Regions from separate parts of the Variovorax sp. V93 genome, predicted to be linked through region 1. Evidence: riboswitches for the same ligand, from Rfam matches in the RefSeq annotation. Region 1 holds a riboswitch; the other holds the start of a gene.
What was found. Region 1 has a riboswitch for thiamine pyrophosphate ahead of ACAM54_RS12050 (cytosine permease). Riboswitches for the same ligand answer to the same signal wherever they lie in the genome.
Positions count from the first base shown of each region.

Region 2: it holds a riboswitch for thiamine pyrophosphate, as region 1 does, so the genes downstream of both, thiC (phosphomethylpyrimidine synthase ThiC) here and ACAM54_RS12050 (cytosine permease) in region 1, are expected to answer to the same signal.

Region 1 covers NZ_AP028669.1:2,536,111-2,543,151, forward strand. The annotation lists gene thiE (thiamine phosphate synthase) at 1-568, opposite strand, end outside; gene ACAM54_RS12030 (thiazole synthase) at 565-1,389, opposite strand; gene thiS (sulfur carrier protein ThiS) at 1,426-1,629, opposite strand; gene ACAM54_RS12040 (FAD-dependent oxidoreductase) at 1,626-2,717, opposite strand; gene thiD (bifunctional hydroxymethylpyrimidine kinase/phosphomethylpyrimidine kinase) at 2,858-3,721, shown strand; gene ACAM54_RS12050 (cytosine permease) at 3,669-5,009, opposite strand; TPP riboswitch at 5,086-5,193, opposite strand; gene ACAM54_RS12055 (aspartate aminotransferase family protein) at 5,310-6,617, shown strand; gene ACAM54_RS12060 (NAD(P)/FAD-dependent oxidoreductase) at 6,604-7,041, opposite strand, start outside.
Region 2 covers NZ_AP028669.1:4,755,764-4,762,804, reverse strand. The annotation lists gene ACAM54_RS22615 (glutamate carboxypeptidase) at 1-1,234, shown strand, start outside; gene ACAM54_RS22610 (acyl-CoA dehydrogenase family protein) at 1,270-2,400, shown strand; gene ACAM54_RS22605 (YchJ family protein) at 2,487-2,915, shown strand; TPP riboswitch at 2,942-3,046, shown strand; gene thiC (phosphomethylpyrimidine synthase ThiC) at 3,138-5,024, shown strand; gene ACAM54_RS22595 (HAD family phosphatase) at 5,079-5,771, shown strand; gene ACAM54_RS22590 (thioredoxin family protein) at 5,856-6,182, shown strand; gene ACAM54_RS22585 (AraC family transcriptional regulator) at 6,504-7,041, opposite strand, start outside.

The sequences.
Region 1 (7,041 bases):
GGTCTTCCTGGCCCAGGTGCACGCCATAGGCACCCGCGGCGATGGCCGTCTGCCAGTGGTCGTTGATGAAGAGCAGCGCGCCCGTGCCGCGCACGGCATCGACGGCCGCGTGCACTTCTTGTTCAGTGGCTGCCGCGTCGTCGGACTTGAAGCGCAGCTGCACTGTGGGAACGCCGGCGCGCGCCATGCGGCCGACCCATTGCGCATCGGGCAGCACGGCGTAGAGGCCGAGCCGTTCGGGGCAGGGCGCGAAGGCGTCGGCGCGCGCGGTGGGCGGAAACGCGCGCAGGCCGAAATCGGCGGGCGTCTCGGGCCATTGGTTCGCATCGAACGCACCGGTGCGCACCGTCTGCGCCTGCCACGCCCGTGCCAGGCATTCGGCATCGATCTCGATGAAGCCGAGCGCCGTGCAGGCTTGCTTCGCGCCGCGATACACCGGGTCGTCCGAGGAAAAGCGGCCCGCCGAAATGGCCGCGGCCGTGGCGGCGCCGAAGCGCAGCCCGTGGGCTGCGACGATGGCGTGGGAGACGGCGCGGGAATCGGCGTGGGAGTCGGTTGAAGCGTTCATGCTGCGTGATGCCAGAAGGGCGTGCCGAGCACCGGCGTGCTGGGCTGCGCCGAGTCCTGCGCGGCCATGGCACCGGCGCGGTGGGCCGCGCGGCCGGCCTGCACGGCGTCGGCAAATGCGCCGGCCATCGACACCGGGTCCTGCGCCAGCGCCACGGCGGTGTTGAGCAGCACGCCGTCGTAGCCCCATTCCATGACCTGGCAGGCATGCGATGGCAGGCCCAGGCCCGCATCGACCAGCATCGGCACGTCGAGCCGCTCGCGCAGCAACTGCAGCGCGTAGGGATTGACAGGCCCGCGGCCGGTGCCGATGGGTGCCGCCCAGGGCATCACGGCCTGGCAGCCGACGTCGACCAGCCGCTGGCACAGCACGAGGTCCTCGGTGCAATAGGGCAGCACCTGGAAGCCGTCGCGGATCAGCTGCGATGCGGCGTCGACGAGGTTCAGCGTGTCGGGCTGCAGCGTGTAGTCGTCGCCGATGAGTTCGAGCTTGATCCAGGGCGTGTCGAACAGCTCGCGCGCCATCTGCGCGGTGGCAATCACTTCCTGCACGCTGTGGCAGCCGGCGGTGTTGGGCAGCACGGGCACTGCGAGCCGGCGCAGCAGCTCCCAGAAGCCGTTGCCGCTGTCGCTTGCGCCGGGGCTGGCGGACTGGCGGCGCAGCGAGGCCGTCAGCATGGCGGGCCTGGCGCGCTTCACCGCGGCTTCGAGCAGGTCCGGCGAGGGATAGCGCGCGGTGCCCAGCAGCAGGCGGCTCTGGAAGGTCTGGCCGTAGAGGACCAGCGGGTCGTTGTCCGGATTGGAAGATGCGGTCGTTGTCATGGTGCGTGTTGTCTCCATCTCTGTGGGGTGCCTGGCTCAGCCGCCGGTCACGGGGCGGATCACTTCGATACGGTCGTCAGGCTGCAGCCCGCGCGCCGCATGGGCCGAGCGCGGCACGAACTCGCGGTTCACGGCCACCGCGAACGGCGGCACGGCATCGAGTGCGGCCAGCGCGTCGATCACGGTGGCGCCGTCCGGCAGCGCGAAGGGCTTGTCGTTGATCAGGACGTTCATCGTCATGCTTGGGAGGTCTCCAGGCCGAGCTTCTGCGCCAGTGCCGAGCGGCCGTCCACGAGCAGCTCCATGGCCGAATCGAGCACCGCGGGCGCGATCATGAAACCGTGGCGGTACAGGCCGTTGATCTGCAGCACGCGCGGTTGCGGCTGCCGGATGGCGGGCAGGTTGTCGGGCAGCGTGGGCCGGCATTGGGTCGCGATCTCGAGGATGCGGGCTTCGGCGAAGCCGCTGTGCACCGCGTAGGCTGCGCTGAGCAGTTCGAGCGTGGAGCGCACGCTGGCGGGTGACATGTCGTCCGACTCGATCTCGGTCGCGCCGATCACGAACACGCTGCCCGGCTTGGGTGCGATGTAGAGCGGATAGCGCGGATGCACCAGCCGCGTGGGCCGCTGCAGCGCCACCTCGGGCGCGTGCACGCGGATGACCTCGCCGCGCACGCCGCGCAGCGCGTTCCACTGCGGCTTGGCACCGAGGCCGCGGCAGTCGATCACCCAGTCGGGCTGGCCCGGCGTGCCCGGAGAAAAATCGCCGGGTTCGCGTGGCGACTGCCAATGCAGCTTCACGCCTGGGCAGGCTTGCAGCGTGGCAAGCAGCGAAGCCAGCAACGCACGGTTGTCGAGCTGGCCTTCGCCCGGAAGGAACAAGCCCTGTGCGAAGCGCTGGCCGAGCGACGGCTCGAGCGCGGCAATCCCGCTGCCGTCGAGCGTGCGCATCGGCGCGAGTTCGGACACCTGCGTGCCGGTGCGCGCCAGTACGCGCGCGAGCCGCGCGGCCTCGGCGGCGTCCTGGCGGTGCCACAGCACCAGCGTGCCTTCGCGCTGGAAGAACACAGGCTGCGCCAGCGGCGCCAGCAGCGCGGGCCAGCGGTCCAGCGCGTACTGCCCCATGCGCACGACCGGCACCGGCGCGACGGCCGATTCGGCCAGCGGCGCGAGCATGGCGGCCGCCACGCGCGCGGCGGCGCCTTCGGCCTCGGGGCTGCCCGCCTCGAACAGCTCGACCTTGCAGCCGGCTTGCGCGAGCGTGACCGCGAGCAGCCGGCCCATGAGGCCCGCGCCGAGGATGGCGGCCGATTGGAATGGGAGGCTCATGGCCTTGCTCCTTCCCCCGCTGGGGGAAGGTTGGGATGGGGGCGGGCAGAGCGCTCGGTAGACACGCCGCTTGCCCCCACCCCAGCCCTCCCCCGGGAGGGGAGGGAGAAAGGCAGGGCCGGTCGCCGATAATTTTCAGCATGACCCAAGCACTTTCCGACGCGCCCCAAGCGCCCCTGCGCTACGCACGCGTGCTCTCGATCGCCGGCTCTGACAGCGGCGGCGGTGCCGGCATCCAGGCCGACCTGAAGACCTTCGCGGCGCTTGGCTGCTATGGCATGACAGCCATCACGGCGCTCACCGCGCAGAACACGCTCGGCGTCGCGGGCATCCACGGCGTGCCGCCGGCTTTCCTCAAGGCACAGATCCAGGCGGTGGTCGAGGACATCGGCGTCGATGCGGTCAAGCTCGGCATGCTGCATGCACCCGAGGTGGTCGAGGTGGTGGCCTGGGCCATCGATCACTACCGGCTGCCCAACGTGGTGCTGGACCCGGTGATGGTCGCCACCAGCGGCGACCGGCTGATAGCTTCGGAAACCGTGCAGGTGCTGGTGCGCGAGCTGTTCCCGCGCGCCGTGGTGGTCACGCCCAACCTCGACGAGGCAGCCTTGCTGATCGGCCATGCGATCGACGGCATCGATGCGCTCGACGATGCGGCCAGCGAACTGCTGGCGCTCGGCGCGCAGGCCGTGCTGCTCAAGGGCGGCCACCTGCCGGGCGACGAGGTGGTCGACGTGCTGCTGCAGTCCGACGGCACGCGCAAGCGGCTGGCCTCGCAGCGCATCGCGAGCCGCAACCTGCATGGCACGGGCTGCACGCTGTCGTCCGCCATTGCCGCGCACCTGGCGCTGGGGCTCGTATTGCCCGAGGCCGTCGAGCGCGCGCGCGCCTACATCCTCGGCGCGATGGCCGCCGGCGCGCATGTGAAGACCGGCGCGGGACACGGTCCGCTCAACCACGGCTTTGCGCCAGTGCCGACGCACCGCCTGCCGTCGTCGGCGTAGCCTTGGGCCGGCTGGCCCAGGCCAGCAGGAAGGTCGCGGCCAGCGTCGGCAGTGCCGAGCCGAACTGCGGCGCCCACCCGGCGAGCGCATGGTAGGCCGCGATGCCCGCAATCCAGATCAGCGCCGCGCCCAGGTCGACCCGACGCATGCCCACCGACGAAACCGCCTGGCCCGTACCCAGCCGCCCCAGGATCACGCCGTAGAGCGGCACGAACACCGAACTCAGCATCAGCAGGAACGGCTCGAGCGTATGCATCGGCAGCACCAGCGCGAGCGCGGTGCACAGCGCCGCGAGCAGGAGGCCCCAGCGCCGCACGCTCCAGCGCGGCAGCAGGCTGTGGGTGGACACCGAGCCCGAATACACATCGCCGTAGGCGTTGTCGAGTTCGTCGATCAGGATCAGGCCCAGCGCCACCAGCCCGCCTTGGGCGAGCAGCAGGGCGGTGACCAGGCCTGTGCCCGGTTCCGCCACGCTCACCACCATCACGCCGAGCGCATAGCACCAGACGTTGGCCAGCGCATAGCCGATCCAGGTGCCGCTGAAGGCGCTGCCCAGGCCGCCCGCGCTGCGCTTGCCGTGGCGCGCGTAGTCGGCCACCAGCGGCAGCCATGAGACCGGCATGGCAATCACCAGGTCGAGCGCGCCGAACATGCCCATGCCGCCATCGCCCGGCCGGGCCCAGAAGGCGTCGAGGCCCTTGGCTTGCAGGCGGGTTGCGAACTGCCAGCTCAGCCAGAGCAGCGACAGCACCACCAGCGGCAGGCCGAAGCGGCTCACGAAGCGCCGCACCAGCTTGACCATGGAGCCGGCCAGAAGCGCCAGCAGCACCGCGCCCCAGAGCAGCGTGGTGAGGGCGCCGCCCAGCGGTCCGCCGAGCGCCAGGCCGAAGGCCTGCTGGCCGATCGCCTGCGTACCCTCGCGCATGATCACGAGCTCGAAGGTGGTCCAGCCCACCAGCTGCACGATGTTGAGCAGCACCGGCAGCCGCGCGAAGGCGCTGCCGTAGGTGGCGTGCATCAGCCCGGCGCTCGCCAGGCCGCTCTCGCAGCCGAGCCGTGCGGTCCAGGCCAGCAGGCCCGCGCCGAGCAGCGAGCCCAGCACGATCGCGATGGCCGCGTCCCGCGTGCCCACCGCCGGCACCAGGTAGGCGCCGATCTGCATCACCAGCAGCCCGACGCCCAGGCTGAACCAGAGCGATGCGTGGTCGTGCCAGCCGAACGCGCGCTGCGACGCGGGCAGGGGCGCCAGCGCCTCGTTGGCGGAAGAAGGTTCGTCGTCGTGTGCCATCCAGTTGCTCCAGTGCAAAAGGTTTGGCAGGTGGGCGAGGCTCCGGCGGTGGGGCCATCGCGCGAGACAACGCGACAGGCCGCCGGACCAGCTTCCCTGCGCGAGGATTACCTCAGTCAGGTTCAAAGGGACTCTCTCAGTCAGCCCCGGAACGGATTCCGGTTCGACACCCCTAGCGTGGTGCTCCGCGCCGTGGCGCAGAGCGGAAACTATTGTACGAGCCTGCGCGCCCAGCCTCCAAACCATGGATGATGGTCCGGATATGGCAACCCGCGTGCCGCCACTTCGAGGATGTGTCCCATGAGCGATCCTGCAATCGACCAGTCCCTTGCCCGGGCCTTCCAGCGCTTCACCGAGGCCAACCCCGCGAGCCTGCGCCAGTTCGAGGCGCAGGCGCGCTACATGCCGGGCGCCAACAGCCGCTCGGTGCTGTTCTACGCGCCGTTTCCGCTCACCATTGCCAAGGGCGAGGGCGCCGCGCTCTGGGATGCCGACGGCCACCGCTATGCCGACTTCATCGCCGAGTACACGGCCGGCGTCTATGGCCACTCGGCACCCGAGATCCGCGATGCGGTGCTCGAGGCGATGCAGGGCGGCATCAACCTCACGGGCCACAACCTGCTCGAAGGCCGGCTCGCGAAGACCATCTGCGAGCGCTTTCCGCAGATCGAGCAGGTGCGCTTCACCAACTCGGGCACCGAGGCCAACCTGATGGCGCTCACGGCCGCGCTGCACTTCACGGGAAGGCGAAAGATCGTGGTGTTCTCGGGCGGCTACCACGGCGGCGTGCTCGGCTTCGGCGCCAAGCCGCTGCCGACCACGGTGCCCTTCGACTTCCTGGTGCTGCCCTACAACGATGCGCAGGCTGCGAGCGAGCAGATCGAGAAGCACCGGCCGGAGATTGCCGCGATCCTGGTCGAGCCGATGCAGGGCGCGAGCGGCTGCATTCCGGGGCGTCTCGACTTCCTGCAAGCACTTCGCGATGGCGCGGCGAAGGTAGGTGCGCTGCTGATCTTCGACGAGGTCATGACCTCGCGCCTGGGGCCGCAGGGCCTGGCCAACAGGCTCGGCATCCGTTCCGATCTCACCACGCTCGGCAAGTACATCGGCGGCGGCATGTCGTTCGGCGCCTTCGGCGGGCGTTCGGACGTGATGGCGCAGTTCGATCCGCGCACGGGATCGCTCTCCCATTCGGGCACCTTCAACAACAACGTGATGACCATGGCGGCCGGGTACGCGGGCCTCACGAAGCTGTTCACCCCTGAAGCGGCCGGCGCGCTGGCCGAGCGCGGCGAGGCGATGCGTGCGCGGCTCAATGCGCTGTGCACGAAGGAGGGCGTGGCCATGCAGTTCACCGGCATCGGCTCTCTGATGAACGCGCATTTCGTGCGCGGGGAGGTGCAGTGCGTGGACGACCTGGCGGCGGTCGACGGGCGGCTGCGGCAGCTGCTGTTCTTTCACCTGCTGGGCGAAGGCATCTACGCCTCGCCGCGCGGCTTCATCGTGCTGTCTTTGCCGCTGACCGACGCGGACATCGACCGATTCGCCGCCGCCATCGGCAGCTTCATCGGCGAATACCGCGCGCTGCTGCTGCCTAGCGCGAACTAGCCACGCCCAGCAGCTCGTGCAGCCGCGTGCTGGTGGTCGTGTACTGCAGCGGCACGGCCTTGCCCGGGAACACGATGGCGGTGGCGCCCCAGGCTGCCAGCGTGGCCTCGTGGAAGCCGCAGACGATGAGCTTCTTCTTGCCCGGATAGGTGTTGATGTCGCCCACCGCGAACACGCCGCGTTCGCGGGTTTCGTACTTCTCGGTGTCGACCGGCACCTGCTTGCGCTCGAGTTCCAGGCCCCAATCGGCAATGGGGCCGAGGCGCGGGGAGATGCCCAGGCAGGCGATCAGCGCGTCGAGCGGCAGGTCGACCGTGGCCGCATCGGGCGTGGTGATCTGCAGTTGCCTGCCGTCGAAGGCGGTGGGCTGGCCGACCTTGAAGGCCAGCTTGCCCTCGGCCACCAGCGCGCGCATCGAAGCGAC
Region 2 (7,041 bases), 2.2 Mb from region 1:
ACGCACCATGCTCGCAGCCCTGCTGGCCGCCGCCTTCCTGGCGCCTGCCGCCGGCTGGGCGCAGAAGCGCGACAACGTGCTGTTCCAGGCCGCCACCGATGCGCAGCCCGCAGTGCTCAAGACGCTGGAGCAGCTGGTCAACATCGAAACCGGCACGGGCGATGCCGAGGGCATTGCGGCCGCGGGGAACTACCTCGAGGGCGAACTCAAGAATCTCGGTTTCACCGTCACGCGCAGCAAGTCCGCCGGCCTCGTGGTGGGCGACAACATCGTCGGCAAGCTCAAGGGCCGGGGCGGCAAGAACCTGCTGCTGATGTCGCACATGGACACCGTGTACCTCAAGGGCACGCTCGCCAAGGCGCCGTTCCGCATCGAAGGCAACAAGGCCTACGGCCCCGGCATCGCCGACGACAAGGGCGGCAACGCCGTCATCCTGCACACGCTGAAGCTGCTCAAGGACTACGGCGTGCGCGACTACGGCACCATCACCGTGCTGTTCAACACCGACGAGGAAAAAGGCTCCTTCGGCTCGCGCGACCTGATCCAGGAAGAAGCCAGGCAGGCCGACTACGTGCTCTCGTTCGAACCCACGAGCGCGGGCGACGAGAAGCTTTCGCTCGGCACTTCGGGCATTGCCTACGTGCAGGTGAACATCACCGGCAAGGCCTCGCATGCGGGCGCCGCGCCCGACCTGGGCGTGAACGCGCTGGTCGAGGCGTCCGACCTCGTGCTGCGCACCATGAGCATCGACGACAAGGCCAGGCACCTGCGCTTCAACTGGACCATGGCCAAGGCCGGCAACGTGTCGAACATCATTCCGGCCAGCGCCACGCTGAACGCCGACGTGCGCTACGCGCAGAACGAGGACTTCGAAGCCGCCATGAAGACGCTCGAAGAAAGGGCGCAGCAGAAGAAGCTGCCCGAATCCGATGTCAAGGTGGTGGTCACGCGCGGCCGTCCGGCCTTCAATGCGGGCGAAGGCGGCAGGAAGCTGGTCGACAAGGCCGTGGCCTACTACAAGGAGGCCGGCGGCACGCTGGGCGTGGAAGAGCGCACCGGCGGCGGCACCGACGCGGCCTACGCAGCGCTATCGGGCAAGCCCGTGATCGAGAGCCTGGGCCTGCCGGGCTTCGGCTACCACAGCGACAAGGCCGAGTACGTCGACATCAGCGCCATTCCACGGCGCCTGTACATGGCGGCGCGGCTCATCATGGACCTGGGCGCCGGCAAGTAAGCAGGCCCGCAAGAAAAAAGACAGGAGACAACGCCATGCTGCTCAGTGCCGACCAGGAAGCCATCCGCGACGCGGTGCGCGATTTCTCGCAGGCCGAACTCTGGCCCCATGCCCCGCGGTGGGACCGCGAGCACAGCTTCCCGAAGGAAGCGCACCAGGGCCTCGCGGCGCTCGGCGCCTACGGCATCTGCGTGCCCGAGGAACACGGCGGCGCGGGCCTCGACTACCTCACGCTCGCGCTGGTGCTCGAGGAGATCGCGGCCGGCGACGGCGGCACCAGCACCGCCATCAGCGTGACCAACTGCCCGGTCAACGCCATCCTCATGCGCTACGGCAACGCGCAGCAGAAGAAGCAGTGGCTCGAGCCGCTGGCGCAGGGCCGGATGCTCGGCGCCTTCTGCCTTACCGAGCCGCAGGCCGGCAGCGACGCCTCGAGCCTGCGCACCACGGCGCGCAAGGACGGCGACGGCTGGGTGATCGACGGCGTGAAGCAGTTCATCACCAGCGGCAAGAACGGCCAGGTGGCCATCGTCATCGCGGTGACCGACAAGGGCGCGGGCAAGCGCGGCATGAGCGCTTTCATCGTGCCGACCGACGCACCGGGCTACAACGTCGCGCGCCTGGAAGACAAGCTGGGCCAGCACAGCAGCGACACCGCGCAGATCAACTTCGACGGCTGCCGCATTCCGGCGGAAAACCTCATCGGCGCCGAGGGCGAGGGCTACAAGATCGCGCTGGGCGCGCTCGAGGGCGGCCGCATCGGCATTGCGGCGCAGAGCGTGGGCATGGCGCGCAGCGCCTTCGACGTGGCGCTGGCCTATGCCAAGGAGCGCCAGGCCTTCGGCGGGGCGATCTTCGAGCAGCAGGCCGTCGGTTTCAGGCTGGCCGAATGCGCCACGCAGCTCGAGGCCGCGCGCCAGCTGATCTGGCATGCCGCCAGCCTGCGCGATGCCGGCCGGCCCTGCCTCAAGGAAGCCGCCATGGCCAAGCTGTTCGCGAGCGAAATGGCCGAGCGCGTCTGCAGCGCTGCGATCCAGACGCTGGGCGGCTACGGCTATGTGAGCGACTTTCCGCTCGAACGCATTTACCGCGACGTGCGCGTGTGCCAGATCTACGAAGGCACCTCGGACATCCAGAAGCTGCTGATCCAGCGCGCGCTGGCCTGAACCGGGCGTTTCGCACGGCCGCCGGCCGGGCCCCGGGCTTGCCCCATCGGCGAAGGGCCCCGGAGGATGTTCCAATAGCGTTCTTCATGAGTGCCACCGATCCCACCACCGGACCTTGCCCCTGCGGCCGCACGGACCGCCGAGACAAGCCCATCGGCTATGCCCTGTGCTGCGGCCGCTACCTCGAGGATTTCGAGGGCACGCCCGCGCCCGACGCCGAATCGCTGATGCGCTCGCGCTATACCGCCTTCGTGCTGGAACGCGGCCCCTACCTGCTGGCCACCTGGCACGCGTCGACGCGGCCGGCGTCGATCGAGTTCGAACCCGGCGTGAAGTGGCTGGGCCTGGACATCCGCTCGCGCTCGGTGCTCGACGCCGACCATGCCGAGGTCGAATTCGTCGCCCGCCAGCGCAGCAGCACCGGCGCCGCCACGCGCCTGCACGAGCGCAGCCGCTTCGTGCGCGAGGGGGAGCGCTGGTTCTACCTCGAAGGCGATCTGCAGACCCCCGGTTGACGCACCGGGCTGCGGCCCGCACAATAGTCCCCGCTCCGGGGTGCACGCATGTGGCGTGCTGAGATGGCAAAGTGCCGACCCGCGAACTTGATCCGGGTCATACCGGCGTAAGAAGAGCTGCACTCCCCGACTCCGGTCCCGCCATCCATCCATCCAAGGTGGCGGCCCAAAGTCCTCAGAGCGATTGCGGAGCACCCTTTCCCTCAACAAGGAGTGCCCCGCATGAATGCCCCCGACAAGTTCACCTCCCTGCTCTCGCTCACGCGCGAGCCCTTTCCCGCCTCGCACAAGTGCCTGATCCCGGGCAGCCGGCCCGACCTCAACGTGCCGGTGCGCGACGTGCTGCTGACCAACGGCGAGACCGTGTCGCTCTACGACACCTCGGGCCCCTACACCGATGCCAAGGTCGAGATCGACGTGCGCCGCGGCCTGCCGGGCGTGCGCGGCGCCTGGATCGCCGAGCGCAACGACACCGAAAGCTACGAAGGCCGTTCGCACCAGGCGCTCGACGAGGGCCTCAAGCACGCGCACGACCACGATGCCCAGCGCCTGGCCGAACTGCGCGCCGGCGCCTCGGCCCTGCAGCGCACACCGCGCCGCGCCAAGGCCGGCGCCAACGTCACGCAGATGCATTACGCGCGCCGCGGCATCGTCACGCCCGAGATGGAATACGTGGCGCTGCGCGAGAACGGCAAGCGCGAGTGGATGGCCGAATACCTCGCCAACGAGGAGCGTGCGAAGCGCGTGGCCGGCAATCCCATGGGCGCCAGCATTCCGCGCATCATCACGCCCGAGTTCGTGCGCGACGAGGTGGCGCGCGGCCGCGCCATCATTCCGGCCAACATCAACCACCCCGAAGTCGAGCCGATGGCCATCGGCCGCAACTTCAAGGTCAAGATCAACGCCAACATCGGCAACTCGGCCGTCACCTCGAGCATCGAGGAAGAAGTGGAAAAGCTCGTGTGGGCGATCCGCTGGGGCGCCGACAACGTGATGGATCTTTCCACCGGCAAGAACATCCACACCACGCGCGACTGGATCGTGCGCAACTCGCCGGTGCCCATCGGCACGGTGCCGATCTACCAGGCGCTCGAGAAGGTGGGCGGCGTGGCCGAGGACCTCACGTGGGAGATCTTCCGCGACACGCTGATCGAGCAGGCCGAGCAGGGCATCGACTACTTCACCATCCACGCCGGCGTGCGCCTGCCGTTCATCCACCTGACGGCCGACCGCATGACGGGCATCGTCTCGCGCGGCGGCTCGATCATGGCCAAGTGGTGCATCGCGCACCACAAGGAGAGCTTCCTGTACGAGCGCTTCGAGGACATCTGCGACATCATGAAGGCCTACGACGTGAGCTTCTCGCTCGGCGACGGCCTGCGCCCGGGCTCGGGCGCCGACGCGAATGACGAAGCCCAGTTCGCCGAGTTGCGCACCCTGGGCGAGCTCACGCAGATCGCGTGGAAGCACGACGTGCAGACCATGATCGAAGGGCCGGGCCACGTGCCGATGCACATGATCCAGGCCAACATGGACGAGCAGCTCAAGCACTGCCACGAGGCGCCGTTCTACACGCTCGGCCCGCTGACCATCGACATCGCGCCGGGCTACGACCACATCTCCAGCGCCATCGGCGCCGCGATGATCGGCTGGGCCGGCACCGCGATGCTCTGCTACGTGACGCCCAAGGAGCACCTGGGCCTGCCCGACCGCGACGACGTGAAGCAGGGAATCATTGCCTACAAGATCGCCGCGCATGCGGCCGACGTGGCCAAGGGGCACCCTGGAGCGCGCTCGCGCGACGATGCGCTCAGCAAGGCGCGCTTCGAATTCCGCTGGCAGGACCAGTTCAACCTGGGCCTGGACCCCGACACGGCGCGCGAGTTCCATGACGAAACGCTGCCCAAGGATTCGAGCAAGGTGGCGCACTTCTGCTCGATGTGCGGACCGAAGTTCTGCTCGATGAAGATCACGCAGGAAGTGCGCGAGTACGCGGCGAAGAAGGGCGTGGCCGAGGCGGAAGCCATGGCCGAAGGAATGGCGCAGAAATCCAGGGAGTTCATGGCGGGCGGCGGCGAGATCTACATCCCGATCCAGCCCGCGTCCTGAGCCCGGCCGGGGTCATTGCTACCATGGGGGAATTCCCCGAACCCCTGCAGCGCAATGACCCCATTCCCCTTCGACGCCGTACTCTTCGACTGCGACGGCGTCCTCGTCGATTCCGAACCCATCACCAACCGCGTGCTCGCCGAGATGCTCGGCGAGCTCGGCTGGCATCTCACCACCGAAGAGTCGATGAACACCTTCACCGGCAAGGCCGTGAAGGACGAAGCCGCGCTCATCGAATCGAAGACCGGCGTCAGGATCACCGAAGACTGGCTCAAGGCCTTCAGGGCCCGCCGCAACGAAGCCCTCGAGCGCGACCTCGTGGCCATCGCCCACGCCCCGGCGGCCATCCGCGAGATCCATGCGCGGCTCCGGGGCCGCATCGCCTGCGCCTCGGGCGCCGACCGCCACAAGGTCGAACTGCAACTGGCGAAGGTCGGGCTGCTCGAGTGCTTCGAGGGCCGCATCTTCAGCGGCCACGAGATGCCGCGCTCCAAGCCCTATCCCGACGTATACCTTGCCGCCGCCGAGGCGCTGGGTGTCGATCCGAAGCGCTGCGCGGTGGTCGAGGACACCGTCACGGGCGCAATGGCCGGCGTGGCCGCGGGTGCCACCGTGTTCGGCTACAGCACCGGCGAATCGGGCCACAGCGGCCCCGAGGCGCTGCGCAGCGTCGGCGCGCTGCAGGTGTTCAGCGACATGCAGGAACTGCCTGCGCTGCTTGCTTCGCACGGCCTGCAGCCGGCCTGAAGACCAAGCCCCTGCCGCGAGCAAGCCCGCAGGGTTTCTGCTGCAATGGCATCAAGCAAGCCAGTCCACAAGGAGCCGGATCCCATGACTTCCGAATACAAGACCGAGCAGCCCGACCGCGCCGAGATCGATGCCCTGAAGGGCCCGGCCGTGGTCGAGTTCGGCACCAACTGGTGCGGCATCTGCAAGGCCGCGCAACCGAGCATCGCCGAAGCCTTTGCCAAGTACCCGGACATCCCGCGCATCAAGGTCGAGGACGGCAGCGGGAGGCCGCTGGGCCGCTCGTTCAACGTGCGGTTGTGGCCCACGCTGGTGTTCATGCGCGACGGCCAGCAGGTTGCGAAGCTGGTGCGGCCGGAAGACAGCCAGTCGATCGCCGATGCGCTGGCGTTGATTGCGCAGCCGGGCTGAGCTTCGCCACTTCGCGTAAGTGCCTTTGTTTGGGCGCTGCTGATTCAGGGCGCGCTCCCGCCGACGGGGTACGCGGCGAAGCGAATGTCCTCCGGCCTGCGGCCTCCCCCTTTATTTCGCTGCGCAAGGCACCCCATCGACGGGAGCGTTATGCAGAGCGGTCGTTGATCAGCGGTGCACCACGAGCGTGCCCTCGTGCACAGGACATCGGGTGCTCCCCGCAGCGAAATCAAGGAGGAGGCCGCAGGCCGGGGGACATTCGCGGAGGGGAGTACCCGGTGGCCTGTGCACGCGCCCTGAACAAGCGCGCAGAAGCAACCGCTACAACCCCCGCAGCCGAAAGTCCCGCGGCGCATGCCCGGTCCACTGCAGGAACGCACGCGAAAAGCTCTTCTCGTTGCGAAAGCCCACCGCCAGTGCCACCTGCTTGATCGGCCGGTTGGTGCGGCGCAGCTGCTCCACCGCCATCTCGTGGCGCACTTCGTTCTTCAGCGCCTGCAGCGAGGTGCCTTCCTCGTGCAGCTGCCGGTGCAGCGTGCGGCCCGACACATTGAGCAGCGTGGCCAGCGCCTCCGCCGTGGTGGCCTCGGCGGCGCGCGAACGCAGCAGCTCGCGCACGCGCTGGCCCAGCAGGCGGTCGCGCCGGTACTGCAGCACCGTGAGCGGCAGCGCCCGCTTGAGCATGGTGCGCAGCGCACGCTCGTCGCGCTGCAGCGGCAGCGCGAGATAGCGCTCGTCGAAGCTGATGCTCGCCTCGGGCGCATCGAAGCGCACCTCGGGCGTGAACATCAGCGGATAGGCGTCGCGGTGCGGCGGCGCTGCAAAGGGAAAGGTCGCGTCCCGCAGCGAGATACGCGAA